2 regions of the Streptomyces griseiscabiei genome follow, and region 2 is predicted to be linked to the other one. Evidence: riboswitches for the same ligand, from Rfam matches in the RefSeq annotation. Region 2 holds a riboswitch; the other holds the start of a gene.
The links. A riboswitch is a leader RNA that binds a small molecule or an ion and turns the genes downstream of it on or off. The one in region 2 is predicted to bind cobalamin.
Positions count from the first base shown of each region.

Region 1: it holds a riboswitch for cobalamin, as region 2 does, so the genes downstream of both, J8M51_RS07865 (energy-coupling factor ABC transporter permease) here and metE (5-methyltetrahydropteroyltriglutamate--homocysteine S-methyltransferase) in region 2, are expected to answer to the same signal.

Region 1 is NZ_JAGJBZ010000001.1:1,796,056-1,803,473, forward strand. It holds gene J8M51_RS07840 (ABC transporter ATP-binding protein) at 1-710, opposite strand, end outside; gene J8M51_RS07845 (ABC transporter permease) at 814-1,719, opposite strand; gene J8M51_RS07850 (ABC transporter permease) at 1,734-2,702, opposite strand; gene J8M51_RS07855 (ABC transporter substrate-binding protein) at 2,723-4,309, opposite strand; gene J8M51_RS07860 (DUF1775 domain-containing protein) at 4,451-5,197, opposite strand; cobalamin riboswitch at 5,417-5,599, shown strand; gene J8M51_RS07865 (energy-coupling factor ABC transporter permease) at 5,630-6,349, shown strand; gene J8M51_RS07870 (energy-coupling factor ABC transporter substrate-binding protein) at 6,361-6,744, shown strand; gene cbiQ (cobalt ECF transporter T component CbiQ) at 6,751-7,418, shown strand, end outside.
Region 2 is NZ_JAGJBZ010000002.1:3,405,324-3,412,741, forward strand. It holds gene J8M51_RS31885 (3'-5' exonuclease) at 69-656, shown strand; gene J8M51_RS31890 (hypothetical protein) at 741-932, shown strand; gene metE (5-methyltetrahydropteroyltriglutamate--homocysteine S-methyltransferase) at 1,040-3,358, opposite strand; cobalamin riboswitch at 3,540-3,739, opposite strand; cobalamin riboswitch at 3,872-4,048, shown strand; gene J8M51_RS31900 (hypothetical protein) at 4,254-4,670, shown strand; gene J8M51_RS31905 (GntR family transcriptional regulator) at 4,926-5,372, shown strand; gene J8M51_RS31910 (ABC transporter ATP-binding protein) at 5,377-6,309, shown strand; gene J8M51_RS31915 (ABC transporter permease) at 6,306-7,409, shown strand.

The DNA.
Region 1 (7,418 bases), on a different contig from region 2:
GGGTGACGGGGACCGGGGGTGTCGAAGAACGTGACGGCGTCGGTGAGTTCGACGACGCGGCCCGCGTACATGACGGCGACCCGGTCGGCGATGCGCGCGGCGGCGGCCAGGTCGTGGGTGATGACCAGCAGGGCGCGGCCCGTGCGGGTGTCGACGTGGCGGCGCAGTTCGTCGACCGTGCGGTCCACCAGGTCGCGGTCGAGTCCGGTGGTGGGTTCGTCGGCGAGCAGCAGGGGCGCGTCGCCGACGAGGGCGAGCGCGGTGGCGGCGCGCTGGGCGAGGCCGCCGGAGAGTTCGTGCGGATACCGGTCGAGGTGGTCGGCGGGGAACGCGGCGCGCCCGGCCGCCGCCTCTGCGGCCTCGTGTACGGCGGCACGCCCGCGTGCGCCGGTCAGGGCGGCGACCGTCTCCTCCAGCTGCGAGCGGATGGTGCGGACGGGGGTGAGATGGGCCGCCGGGCTCTGCGGGACCAGGCCGATCAGCCGGCCCCGTACCGTCCGGGCGAGCGTCCGCTCGTCGGCGCCGAGCAGTTCCAGCTCACCGAGCCGGGCCTCGCCCCTGGTCCGCGCGTTGCCCGGCAGCAACCCGAGCAGCGCGGAGGCCAGCACGGACTTGCCGCAGCCGCTCTCCCCGATCAGCACCAGGCACTCACCGGCCGCGACCTCGAAGTCCACGTCGGTCACGGCGGCGACACGGCGTCCGCCGGGCATCAGGAAGCGGACGGAGAGGCCGCGCACGGTCAGGACGGCGGGGCGCTCCGGGGCGGCGGGGGCAGCGGCCGTGACCGCCTCGGCCCCCGCTCGGATCCGGCGGTCACAGCATCAGCTCCGATCGGCGGCGGGGGCTGAGGCGTTCGCGCCAGACTCCCGCGAGGCCGGCTATGGCGAGGGTGGGGACGATGATGAAGAGGCCGGGGAAGAGGGTGGGCCACCACTGGCCCGCGAGGAGGGAGCCCCGGGCGCTCTGGACGAGGGTGCCGAGGCTGGCCGTGTGGGTGGGCAGTCCGAGGCCGAGGAAGGACAGGGCGGACTCGTGCCACATGGCGTGCGGCACCATCAGGACGGCGGCGAGCGCGGCCTGCGGCAGCACGCCGGGCAGCAGATGCCGTACGGTCACCCGCCACCGGGAGGCGCCGCCGGAGACGGCCGCGTCGATGTACGGGCGGGAGCGCAGGGACAGCACCTCGGCGCGGACGATCCGGGCGGTCGACAGCCAGTGGGTGAGCGCGACCGAGACGACGACGGGCCAGACGCCCGGCCGGAACATGGCGACGATGAAGATGCCGAGCAGCAGATGGGGCACGGACGACACCGTGTCGACCAGCCGCATGACGAGCCGGTCGGCCCGGCCGCCGAGCGCCCCGGCGGTGGCCCCGACCGCCGTGCCGATCACGGTCGCGGTCAGGGCGGCGGCGAGACCGACGAGCAGGGAGACGCGGAGGCCGTAGACGCAGCGCAGGAGCAGGTCGCGGCCGACGTCGTCGGTGCCGAACGGGTGGGCCCAGGACGGTGGTCGCAGTTTGGCGGCCAGGTCGACGGCCTGCTGGTCGAGCTGGACCAGCGGCGGTACGAGGAGGACGGCGAGGACCGTCACCGCGACCAGCGCGGCGGAGGTCCGCGACCGGAGGGTGTGCGTGGAGCGGCGGTTCGGGCCGCGAGAGCGCCACGCGGACCCGGGCGGCGACTCGGCTGCCGTGTCAGCCACGGACGTACGGAACATGGGGGATATCACCGTCACAGTTCACTGAGCTTCACTCTCGGGTCGATCAGGCCGTACAGGAGGTCCGCCAGCAGGTTCCCGGTGAGGACGGCGACGGCGGCGAGCGTGGTGAGGGCGGCGAGGAGCGGGAAGTCGACGGCGGTGGCCGCCTCCACGGTGGCCGCCGCGATACCGGGCCAGCTGAAGACGCTCTCCACGAGCAGGGCGCCGGTGATGAGTTCGGGGACGCGGGAGCCGATCAGGGTGAGGACCGGCAGCAGTCCGGAGCGCAGCGCGTGGTGCAGGAGGACCGTGCGTTCGGCGATGCCCCGGGCGCGGGCGCCCCGTACCGGGTCCTCGGCCAGCGCGTCGCCGACGCCCTGCCGTACGTACAGGGTGAACCAGGGCAGTTGGGAGACGGCGAGCACCCCGGCGGGCAGGACGAGGTGGTGCGCGACCTGCCCGGCCGTGACCTGTTCGGTGGAAGTGTCCGTCAGACCGCCCGCCGGAAGTACGCCCAGTTGGAGCGCGAACAGCCAGACGGCGAGCAGGGCGACCCAGAAGACGGGCGCGGCTTCGAGGGTGTACGCGGCGGAGGTGACGGCCCGGTCGAGCCATCCGCCGGGGCGGCGGGCGGCGAGCACGCCCAGCGTGGTGCCGAGCAGGACGGCGACGGCGAAGGCGACCGCGCACAACAGGGTCGACCAGACGAGGCGTTCGGCGATGACCTGGGCCACCGGCTGGCGCAGCACGCTGGACTCGCCGAGGTCGCCGGTGAGCGCGGACGTCAGCCAGCGCCACCAGCGCACGGCGAACGGCTCGTCCACGCCGAGGTTGGCGCGCAGCCGGTCCAGGGTCTCCTGGTCGGCGCCGAGGGCGGCGGTGCCCGCGTACGCCTTGACGGGGTCGAAGGGGGAGGCGGCGGCGATCGCGAACACGCCGAAGGTGACGACGAGGACGACGGGGACGGCGAACAGGGCACGCCGTCCGGTCAGTCGTGCCATCGCTCCCCAGGGGAGCCGGGTCACGTCCGTGGCCGCCAGGTCTCGATGTTCCACCAGGGGCCGGACGCGAAGCCGTGTTCGTGCGGTTCGACCTGGGTGGTCAGTCCGTCCCAGCGGTCGGCGAGGACGTAGACGTGGTCGATGTGGGTGAGGAAGGTGTAGCCGGGGTCCTTCACCAGTTCGCGCTGGAGCGTGTCGTACGCGCTCTTGCGGGCGGCGTCGTCCTGGCTTCGGCGGCCGGTGTCGAGGGCTTCGTCCACCTTCGGGTTGGCGTAGCGGCCCATGTTGTTGAAGCCGTCGCCGGCGAGGGAGGAGTGCAGCATCGTGTAGAGGCCGAAGTCGGGGTCGCCGGTGGAGCCGAAGCCGGCGAGGACGGCGGTGTCCTTCATCCTCGGCTCGATCACCTCCCAGGTGGCGCTCTCCACGGTCACGTCGATGCCGGCCTTCTTGGCGTCGGAGGCGTAGGCGAGGGCGTGGTCCTGGCGGACCTTGTCGCCGGACGGGTAGAGCAGGGTGAAGGCCGCCTTCGTGCCCGCATTGGCGCGGATGCCGTCCGGGCCGGTCCTCCAGCCCGCCTCGTCCAGGACGCGTGCGGCCTTGCCGAGGTCCTGGGGGCGTTCGATGCCCTTCGCGAACCAGGGGTCGTCGCCGGGCAGCGGTCCGTACGCCGGGCGGCCGGCGCCGTCGAGGATCTGGTCGACCATGGCCTCGCGGTCCACGGCGGCGTCGAGGGCCCGCCGGATCGCGCGGTCGCCGGTGACGTCGTTCCCGGTGGGGAGGGTGACGGTGCGATAGTCGTAGGACTTGGCGTCGTAGGTCTTCCGGTCGCCGTCCTTCGCGAAGCCGGCGGCGAGATCGGGTGGCAGGATCGCGCCGTCGAGGTCGCCGGAGCGCAGCCGGGTGGCGCGTACGTCGTCGTCCTCGACGATCGCCATGGTGAACTTCTTCACCTTCGGGGCGCCGCCCCAGTAGTCCGGGTTGGCCTTGAAGGTGAGCTTCTCGCCCCTGCTCCAGGTGGACAGGACGTACGGGCCGGTGCCGATCGGCTCGGTGTTGAAGGAGCCGGTGTTGGGGTCCTGCTTCCCCGCGATGTGTGCGGGGACGATCGGCAGGACCGTGCGGCCGGCGAAGGGCGCGTAGGGGTAGTCGAGGGTGAAGACGACCTTGTCGTCGCCGTCCGCCCGGACCTCCTTGACGGCGTCGAGTTCGCTGCGGGCGGTGTTGTTGGTCTTCGCGTCCAGCACGGTCCGGTAGGTGAAGACCACGTCGGCGGAGGTCAGGGGTTCGCCGTCGCTGAACTTGACGTTCTCGCGGAGGGTGTAGGTGTACGTCCGGCCGCCGTCGGCCACTTGGGGCAGCGCCTTCGCCAGGGCGGGTCTCAGTTCCAGGTCGGCGTCCCGGGCCAGCAGCCCGTCGAAGATCTTCGAGTTGCCGTCCTTGCCGTAGCCGAGGAGCGGGCTGAGGGTGTCCGGCTCGGACGCCACCCCGATCACGACGGAGTCGGCCGGGCCGCCGCCGTCGGTGCCACCGCCGGGCGCCGAGCAGGCGGTGGCGCCGAGGGCCACCGCCGCCGCGACGGCGGCACCTCGTATCGGTCGGGACGTCATGAGCCTCACACCCTTGCTGCGCCTGAAGTGCTGTTGCACATTGATTGCAGGTAAGGGCTACCCCGGCGGGTCGTACATCAGTCCAGCGATGTGACCTGCGGGTTTCGGCTCAGCCGTCGTCGGGCGTACGGCCCGGGCTCCTCAGGTGGTGGTGCCGCTCCGGCGGGACCGGTACCACCACGCGCCCCCGCCGAGCGCGAGCAGGACCACCGCGCCGATGCCGAGGGGGACCGCCAGGGAGCCGCCGTCGTCGCCGTCGGTGCTGTCCGCCGCGGCCTCCGCCGACGGCGTGGCGGCCTCGGCGCTCTTCTCGGGCGAGGGGGAGGGCGGAGCCGTCGTGGGGTCCGCCGAGGGGGTGGGGCTCACGACCTCGGCGCCGGGCGCGGCGGCCTTGAGGTCCAGGCGGGGCGCCGGGTGACCGTGGCCGTGGCCGTCGCCCTCCGCCTCCTCCTCCAGTTCGATCCAGCGGTCCACCTTGCCGTCGCTGTACGACTGGAGGGTCTTGAACACCAGCGACTTCGCGTCGGGCAACTGCCGTACGGTGACCACGTACTCGACGTCCTCGCCCACCGCGAGTTTGGTGCCGGACACCGTGTAGCCCCGGTCGGTGGGGGCGAACTTCCACCCGTCCGGGCCCTCCTTGTAGGTGAGGTCGGCGGGGACGAGGCCCTTGGGCAGGATCACCTCCACCTTGGTGATGCCGGCGGAGGCCGACTCCGACTCGGCGGAGAAGGTGAGGTCGACGTTCTGGTCGAGGGCGCGGGCGCCCTCCGCCTCGACCTCCGCGTGGGCCGCGGCCGGCCCCGCGGTGGCGACGGCGACCGCGAGCGCGGCTGCGGTGAGAACGCCGAGACGGCGCGAACTGCGTACCAAGGTCGGGCGGTGCACTGCGGACTCCCTGTGCCGACGGTGTGAAGGGTGAATTCAAGCGCAGGGCAGGACCTGTGGCCAAGGGCGACCAGGTGTGCGATCGGTTCCGGCCAACCGCCGCCACCGGGGACGCGCTCGTGCGCGGGGTGGGGACGGTGGGGCGTGCGCCGTGGTGTGAGCTGTTCCACGGCGCCCGCGCGCCCCTCGTCTCCGCTTGTCAGCGTCCTTATCTGGGCACTACTGTCACCACGCCTTGGTGAACGGGAAATCCGGTGTCATGCCGGTGCGGCCCTCGCCACTGTGATCGGGAAGTCCGGCTCTGGTCCTCACGGACAGCCACTGGGTCCTCGGACCCGGGAAGGCGGAGCACGGACGGTGGTACCCGTAAGCCAGGAGACCGGCCAAGGCGCGTCAACCATCCACGAGGTGCTGGAGAGGGTCTGCTGAGCCATGCACATAGCCGAGGGTTTCCTTCCTCCGGCGCACGCGATCGCCTGGGGCGTCGCGTCCGCGCCATTCGTCGTCCACGGAGTCCGGGCACTCACCCGTGAGGTCAAGGAGCACCCCGAGAGCACCCTGCTGCTCGGTGCCTCCGGTGCCTTCACCTTCGTCCTGTCCGCACTGAAGCTGCCTTCGGTCACCGGGAGTTGTTCCCACCCCACCGGCACCGGACTCGGCGCCATCCTGTTCCGGCCACCGATCATGGCGGTCCTGGGCACCATCACCCTGCTCTTCCAGGCACTGCTGCTCGCGCACGGCGGGCTGACCACGCTCGGCGCCAACGTCTTCTCGATGGCGATCGCCGGCCCCTGGGCGGGGTACGGCATCTACCGGCTGCTGCGGCGGTTCGACGTGCCGCTGATGGTCACCGTGTTCTTCGGCGCGTTCGTCGCCGACCTGGTCACCTACTGCGTCACCAGCGTGCAGCTGGCGCTCGCGTTCCCCGACCCGAGCAGCGGTTTCCTGGGCGCGCTCGGCAAGTTCGGCTCCATCTTCGCCGTCACCCAGATCCCGCTGGCGATCAGCGAGGGCCTGCTCACGGTGCTGGTGATGCGGCTGCTGGTGCAGTCGAGCAAGGGCGAACTGACCCGGCTCGGCGTGCTCCTGACCGGCAAGCGCGACCGCACCGAGACCGCGACCGAGACCGAGACCGGGGCGGTGGCCCGATGAACAAGAAGACGATGAGCAAGAACACGAAGATCAACGCCCTGCTGCTGCTCGTCGTGGCCGCGCTCGCCGTCCTGCCGCTGGCCCTCGGCCTCGGCGACCACAAGGAGGAGCCCTTCGCGGGCGCCGACGCCGAGGCGGAGACCGCGATCACGGAGATCGAGCCGGACTACGAGCCGTGGTTCTCGCCGCTGTACGAGCCGCCGTCCGGTGAGATCGAGTCGGCCCTGTTCGCGCTGCAGGCCGCGCTCGGCGCGGGCGTCCTCGCGTACTACTTCGGCATCCACCGGGGCCGGCGCCAGGGCGAGGCACGGGCCCTGGCCGGGCTGGCGGGCGCCGGTGACGACAGCTCGACCAGCGGTGCCGGTGCCGGGGAGTCCCCCGCCGGGCGGGTCTGACGCCTCGTGCTGCCGATCGACGCGGCGGCGCACAGCAGTCGCTGGCGCCGCCGCCATCCCGTGGACAAGGCCGTGCTCGGGCTCGGCCTCACCGTGCTCGCGATCTCCCTGCCGCCCTGGCCGGGCGCGGCCCTGGTCCTGCTGACCGCGCTCGTGGTGCTGCTGGGCCCGGCCGGGGTGCCGGGGCGCCGGCTGTGGCGGGCCTACCGGGTGCCGCTGGGTTTCTGTGTGACCGGGGCGCTGCCGCTGCTCGTCCAGGTCGGCGGGCCCGACGGGTTCGTGACCCTGGCCGACGGCGGACCGGTCCGCGCCGGGGAACTGCTGCTGCGCACCTCGGCGGCCTCCCTCGGCGTCCTGCTGTTCGCGTTCACCACCCCCATGTCGGACCTGCTGCCGCGCCTGGTGAAGGCCGGGGTGCCCGCGCCCGTCGTGGACGTGGCACTGGTCACGTACCGGATGAGCTTCCTCCTCCTGGACTCCGTGCGCCGGATCCGGGAGGCGCAGGCGGCCCGGCTCGGGCACACCACCCGGGCGGCCACCTGGCGTTCGCTCGGCGGACTCGGCGCCACCGCGTTCGTCCGGGCCTTCGACCGGGCGGCTCGCCTGCAGACGGGACTGGCGGGGCGGGGCTACGACGGCACCCTGCGCGTCCTGGTCCCCGAGGCACGGATCTC
Region 2 (7,418 bases):
ACGAAAGCCGGTCGTCGGCGGACATATTGAGGTGCGTGATCCAGGTGCGTATCCCTACCCTCGGCTCCATGCACCAGGAATCCGCCCTGCTCAACGTCATCGATGTCGAAGCCACCTGCTGGGACGGGCAGCCGCCGCCCGGCTCGGTGAACGAGATCATCGAGATCGGTCTGACGGTCGTGGACGTGACGGCACGGCGCCGAGCCTCCCGCCACCGTGTCCTGGTACGCCCCGCGCGGTCGGCGGTGAGCGACTTCTGCACCGAACTGACCGGACTGACACAGGCGGAGGTGGAGCGGGGCGTCACGTTCGCGGAGGCGTGCCGGATCCTGGTCGAGGAGTACGGGGCGGGCGAGCGCCCCTGGGCGAGCTGGGGCGAGTACGACCGCCGGCAGTTCGCCCGGCAGAGCCAGGCCGACGGAGTGGCCTACCCCTTCGGCTATCCGACGGAGCGCACCCACACCAACGCCAAGGGTGTGTTCGCCGAGTCCTACGGGCTGCGCAGGAAACCCGGCATGGACCACGCCTTGCAGATCGCCGGACTGCCGCTCGAAGGACGCCATCACCGAGGCGAGGACGACGCGTGGAACATCGCCGCCCTCGTCCTGGACCTGGTGGACCGCGGGGACTGGCCCGCCACGCCCGCGACCGCCTAGAGGTTGTGGCGCGCCCGAGGAGTCGGCGACCATGGAACAGGTCGGCCTGACACGGCCGTCGGCATCCGGCCGGAGGAGATCATGATGCGCGCTGTTGCTCGGCTGTCCGCCGGTCTGCTGGCCGCCGTCGCACTCACCCTGGGTTTCGCGCCCGCCGCCTCCGCGGCCGGGCCCGGCCGCACCGCCCCCACCGAGCCGCAGCCATGGGAGGCATCCCGTCTCCCGGCCGGTGCGGGGGAGTTCACCGCCCAGTGCGCCGGCGGCTGCCCCCAATAGCGCCGCCCCAAGCTGCTGCACGGCTCCATGAGTGCAGGTCGGCACGTGGGCCGGGGCGCCTGTGGCATCCCGGCCCACTGGGGACTACGGCTCCGACCGCCCCCGGGTCAGGTGGCCGGCAGTTCGTCCCGGAGCGTGCGCGCGGCGGTGACCAGGTTCTCCAGGGAGGCGCGGGTCTCGGGCCAGTCGCGGGTCTTGAGGCCGCAGTCGGGGTTGACCCACAGACGTTCGGCGGGGATGGCCTTCAGCCCGGTGCGCAGCAGGTCGGCGGCCTCCTCGGCGCTCGGGACGCGCGGGGAGTGGATGTCGTACACACCGGGTCCGGCCTCCCGGGGATAGCCGTGGGCGGCGAGTTCACGGGCGACCTGCATGTGCGAGCGGGCGGCCTCCAGACTGATGACGTCGGCGTCGAGGTCGTCGATGGCCTGGACGATGTCGCCGAACTCGGCGTAGCACATGTGCGTGTGGATCTGGGTGTCAGGCCGCACTCCTGCGGTGGTGAGCCGGAACGCCTCCGTGGCCCACGCGAGATAGGCCGGGCGGTCGGCGGCGCGCAGCGGGAGCGTCTCCCGCAGCGCGGGCTCGTCGACCTGGATCACCGAACTCCCGGCCGCCTCAAGGTCGTTCACCTCGTCGCGCAGGGCGAGAGCGACCTGGCGGGCGGTGTCGCCGAGGGGCTGGTCGTCGCGGACGAAGGACCAGGCGAGCATGGTGACCGGCCCGGTGAGCATGCCCTTGACCGGGCGTGCGGTGAGGGACTGGGCGTAGGTCGTCCAGCGGACCGTCATCGGTTCGGGGCGGGAGATGTCGCCGGCCAGGATCGGCGGGCGGACGTAGCGGGTGCCGTAGGACTGGACCCAGCCGTGCCGCGTGGCCAGGTACCCCGTCAACCGCTCGGCGAAGTACTGGACCATGTCGTTGCGTTCGGCCTCGCCGTGCACCAGGACGTCCAGCCCGGCCTTCTCCTGGAAGGAGATCACCTCCTGGATCTCCGCCCTTACACGCTCCTCGTATCCGGCGGTGTCGATCCGTCCGGCGCGCAGATCCGCCCGCGCGACCCGCAGTTCGCCGGTCTGCGGGAACGATCCGATGGTCGTGGTCGGCAGCAACGGCAGCCCGAGATGGGCGCGCTGTGCGACGGCGCGTTCGGCGTACGGCTGGGAGCGGCGGATGTCCGCGCCGGTGACCGCCCGGGCACGGTCGCGTACGGCCGGGTCGCGGGTGATCGGTGACCTCGCGCGGGAGGCCAGGTCGGCGCGGTTGGCGGCGAGTTCGGCGGCGATGGAGTCGGTGCCCCGGCCGAGGCCCTGGGCGAGGGTGACGATCTCCGCTGTCTTCTGCCGGGCGAAGGCCAGCCAGCGCAGCACCTGCGGCTCGATGTCCCGCTCCACCGCCGCGTCGAGCGGCACATGGAGCAGGGAGCAGGAGGCGGAGACATCGACCCGGTCGGCCAGGCCCAGCAGGGTGCCGAGGGTGGACAGCGACTTCGACAGGTCGTTGATCCAGATGTTGCGGCCGTCGACGACACCGGCCACCAGCCGCTTGCCCGGCAGTCCGCCGACGGCGGCCAGGGCGTCGAGGTGGGCGGCGGCACCGTCGGTGAAGTCCAGGGCGAGCCCCTCGACAGGAGCCTTGGCCAGGACCGGAAGGGCGTCGCCGAGCCGGTCGAAGTAGGAGGCGATCAGCAGCTTCGGCCGGTCGGTGAGCGCGCCGAGCTCGCGGTAGGCGCGGGCGGCGGCGTTCAGTTCGGCCGGGGTGCGGTCCTGCACGAGGGCGGGCTCGTCCAGCTGTACCCACTCGGCGCCGGCCGCGCGCAGATCGGAGAGGATCTCGGCGTACACCGGCAGCAGCCGGTCCAGAAGGGTGAGCGGCTCGAAGTCGGCGGCCACCCCGGGCGCGGGCTTGGCGAGGAGCAGATAGGTGACGGGGCCGACCAGGACCGGCCGCGCGGTCAGGCCGAGAGCGAGGGCCTCCTTCAGTTCCGCGACCGGCTTGCCGGAGTTCGCGGTGAAGACGGTGCCGGGACCCAGCTCGGGCACCAGATAGTGGTAGTTGGTGTCGAACCACTTCGTCATCTCCAGCGGCGCCACGTCCCGGGTGCCGCGGGCCATCGCGAAGTAGCCGGCCAGTGCGTCCGCCTCGACGGCGGAGCGGTGCCGCTCGGGGATCGCGCCCACCATGACGGTGGTGTCGAGCACATGGTCGTAGTACGAGAAGTCGCCGGTGGGCACCTCGTGGATGCCGGCGTCGGCGAGCTGCCGCCAGGCGGCGGCACGGAGACCGGTGGCGGTGGAGCGGAGGGCGTCGGCGGTGACGCGGCCCTTCCAGTAGCCCTCGATCGCCTTCTTCAGTTCCCGGTCCGGGCCCTGGCGGGGGTAGCCGTACACGGTGGCCCGTGCTGCCGCGGCTGCGGTCCTGCTGGTCACGGAGATCTCCTTCGCGAGACGATTCCCTGAGATCCCGGAGACGGGACGAGAGCGCGAAGGGATGACGAACCGGACGGCGACGCCCCCGCGCGACAACGGCACGGTCGTTCCGTCTGGTATGTACGCCGACCCGCCCACGAGGTCACCGGGGTATCCGCGCACGGAGTGGTCCGCGCACGGGCAGTTGGCAGGTCTTCGGACTCGCGGGCACGCCCTCCGGTCTCCCGGTGGACACCTACTGGCCGTCGCTTCCCAGGTCCGGTACGTCGGACCCAGTGCGTATGACGGCGGTCGCTCCCACTCACCGCTGCGGGGCAGTCCCGGATTCCCACCGGGTTCCCTCTTGCGACACCCCGCCTGGCGGACGGGGCGAACCAGCTGCTGCGGCCACCATACGGGGTGTCGGCACCGAAATGCCCGACGGTCAGCTCCATTTGCGGACCCTCCGCGCGGTCCGCCGGCACCGGGACGGCCGGGGCGAGCCGGGCAGGGCCCCGGTGCGTACGGCGATATTGATAGCCTCATCGGGCCAGCCGAGCCACATCCGAGGCCAGGGAATCCGGTGCGAATCCGGAACTGACGCGCAGCGGTGAGGGGGACGGGCGGGGCACGCACGCCACTGGGAGACCGGGAAGGCGCCCCGACCGGACGAACCCGAGTCCGAAGACCTGCTGGCACCTCCGTGCCCCCGCGCGGAGGGACGTCCGCAGGCCAGGCTCCGCGAACGAGCCCCGACCCCCGAGGCACGCCCGTGTTCCGTACCTTCGCCCCCTCTCCGCCGCCGGTCACCCGGCCACCCTCGGCCACCCCGGTGACAAGACCACGATCAGGTCCGGTCCTGATCCTGCCTCACCCGGTCCGCGAGGGAATTCCCGCGAGAGGAGCCTGACGAGCGATGCCGCCACGCCCACCTCGACCTGAGGAACGACGTACCGAGCACGCCCCCGCCGCACCGGCGCCCAGCCGCGTCGTCGTCTGCCGGGACTGCTGCTGCGGAACCCCGAAGGTGCCCGGAGTCGATCACGACCAGCAGGTCGCGCACCTGACCGAGAACATCCCCGTGCGCGTCTCGGACTGCCTCGACGTCTGCGAACACGCCAACGTGGTCGTCGTCCAGCCCTCCGCCACCGCACGGGCGGCCGGTGCCCGCCCGGTCTGGCTGGGCCTCGTCAACGACACCGACGCCACCGAGGACATCGTCGCCTGGGTACGGGCCGGCGGCCCCGGTGTCGCCCCCTGCCCCGACATCCTCGACCTCTATGTGTTCACCCCGCCCAGAGCGGCAGGCGGTCGGCCTTCGCGGGAGTCGTAGGCCCGGTGGCCGCACCCGACCTCGGGTGCGGCCCATCGGGGTGAGTTCGTGCCGGAGCCATGAGCGACTCGCGTCCATGACGGGGCGGGTCGACGCCCTCCCGACGCCGGTTCGCTGAACCGCGCCCTCCGCGCCGACCCCGGCGCCACCTCCGGTCCCTGTGGGCAACTCCGACTCCGCCACGCCCGCTTCCCGGATCTCGTTGACAACCGTCCGCGCATCCCTCCATCATCATTCCACTAATCAAGTAGTGGAATGATGAAGGGGGTGGTCGTGGAGTACCGCATCGACAGGCGGAGCGGCGTCCCCGCCTTCCAGCAGATCGTGCAGCAGACCAAACAGGCGCTGCGGCTGGGCGTGTTGGTGCCGGGCGACCGGCTGCCGACCGCCAAGGACGTCGCCGAGACCAGCGCGGTCAACCCGAACACCGTCCTCAAGGCGTACCGCGAGCTGGAGCGTGAGGACCTGGTCGAACCCCGGCCGGGGCTGGGCACGTTCGTACGCCGCACGCTGGCCCGCCCGCAGACCGGCACCGACTCGCCGCTCTACGGGGACCTGCTGACGTGGATGTCGAAGGCGGCCGAGGCGGGGCTGGAGCAGGAGGACGTGGCCGCGCTGGTCGCGTCGGCGATGGAGAAGCAGTACGGCGCCGCGAACGCGCCGACCACGGGGACCAAGACAACGAGGAGCACAGGTGAGTGACGGTATGTACGCGGGGGAGCCGGCGCTTGAGGCGTACGGCCTGGGGATGCGCTACCGGCGGGGCTGGGCGCTGCGGGACTGTTCCTTCCGGCTTCCGGCCGGCCGGATCTGCGGGCTGATCGGACCCAACGGGGCGGGCAAGACCACCCTGTTGAGCATCGCGGCCCATGTCCTGCAGCCCACGCACGGTTCGATCAGCCTGTTCGGGGAGGCGCCCGGCTCCGCGGAGTCCGGCCGGCGTACGGCGTTCCTCGCCCAGGAGAAGCCGCTGTTCCGCCGGTTCACCGTGGCGGAGACCCTGCGGATCGGGCGGGAGCTGAACCCGGGCTGGGACCAGCGCGCCGCCGAGGACATCGTCCGCGCGGGCGATGTGCCCTTCGACGCGAAGATCCACACCCTCTCCGGCGGCCAGCGCACCCGCGTCGCCATCGCCCTCGCCTTCGGCAAGCGGCCCGACCTGCTGCTCCTCGACGAGCCGATGTCGGACCTCGACCCGGTCGTGCGCCATGAACTCATGGGCACCCTCCTCGCCGAGGCAGCCGGGCGCGGCACCACCGTCCTGATGTCCACCCACGTCCTCGCCGAACTGGAGAACGTGTGCGACTACCTCGTCGTGGTCTCCGGCGGCGGAGTGCGCCTCGCCGGTGACGTGGACGAGCTGCTGGCCGTGCACACCCTGGTCACGGGGGTGAAGGAGGGCGACGGCATGCCCGCCGCCCTCGACCACCACACCCTCGTCGAGTCGCGGACCAGCGGACGCCAGTTCACCGCGCTGATCCGCCCCGAGGGCCCGGTCGCCGGCCCCTGGGACACGGACACCCCGAGCATGGAGGAACTGCTGCTCGCCTATCTCCGCTCACCCGGGGCGGTGCCCCTGATCACCCCCACCGCCCAGGTCCAGGGTCAGGCGCACGGCATCGGGACGGTGGCGGCATGAGCACCTTCACCAGCGCCTCGGCCACGAACGGCAGCACCGGCGGCGGTACCGAAGGCCCCAGGAACGGCAGCACCGGCGACGGCGAGAACGGGACCATGAACGCGACCCTTGACGCCACGACCGTGAAGGCCGGCCCGCGGCCCCGCCTCAGCGGAATGACCTGGCTGGTCTGGCGCCAGCACCGCGCCGCCTTCTGGACCGTCCTGGCCGCCGCGGTGCTCTCCGTGGCCTGGATCGTCTACCAGCGCGGTCGGATGGTCGACTTCCTCGACGGCTACGGCTACCCCGCCACCAGCCTCGACGAGCTGAGCAACGAGTTCACGGAGTACGCCAACGCCTTCACGTCCGTCTCGATGGGCCTCCAGGTGATACCGATGCTGCTCGGTGTCTTCCTCGGCGCCCCGCTTCTCGCGGGCGACCTGGAGAACGGCACGGCCAAGCTGGTCGCCGCCCAGTCCGCGAGCCGCACCCGCTGGCTGGCCACGAAACTGGGGATGACCGGGCTGGTGGTCCTGGTGACCACGGTCGCGCTGTCGGCCGCGTTCGGCTGGTGGTGGAACCCCGTCAAGTCCGAGGTCACGGTCATGGACTGGACGGCCGGCTCCGCGTTCAACACCACGGGTCCGGTGCCCGTCGCCCTCACCCTCCTCTCCGTCTTCGGCGGGGTGGCGATCGGTGCGGTGCTGCGCCGCACGCTGATGGCCATGGTCGTCACCTTCGGTTTCACCGTCGCCGTCCAGCTCGTCTGGTCCCACTTCCTGCTCTCGCTCGGCAACCCCGTCACCGCCACCACGGACAAGGGCGTGCTGGCCGAGAACTCGTTTCCGACGGTGCCCAAGGGGGCGTACGAGCTCGACCAGTCCTACCTCACCAACAGCGGTGACCTCCTCGGCTGGAGCACGTGCTCGGGCGCGTCGGAGCAGGGACAGCAGGCACAGCAGGCCTGCCTGGACAAGGCGCAGGTCGTGGGCTGGCACGTGGAGTACCTGCCCATGTCGCAGATGAACGGGATGCAGTGGTTCGGCGCGTCGGTGCTGTTCGTTCTCACGGCCGCCGTGACGGTGTTCCTCTTCACCTGGGGCCGTAAGCGGCTCGTCTGAGGCCCGCCG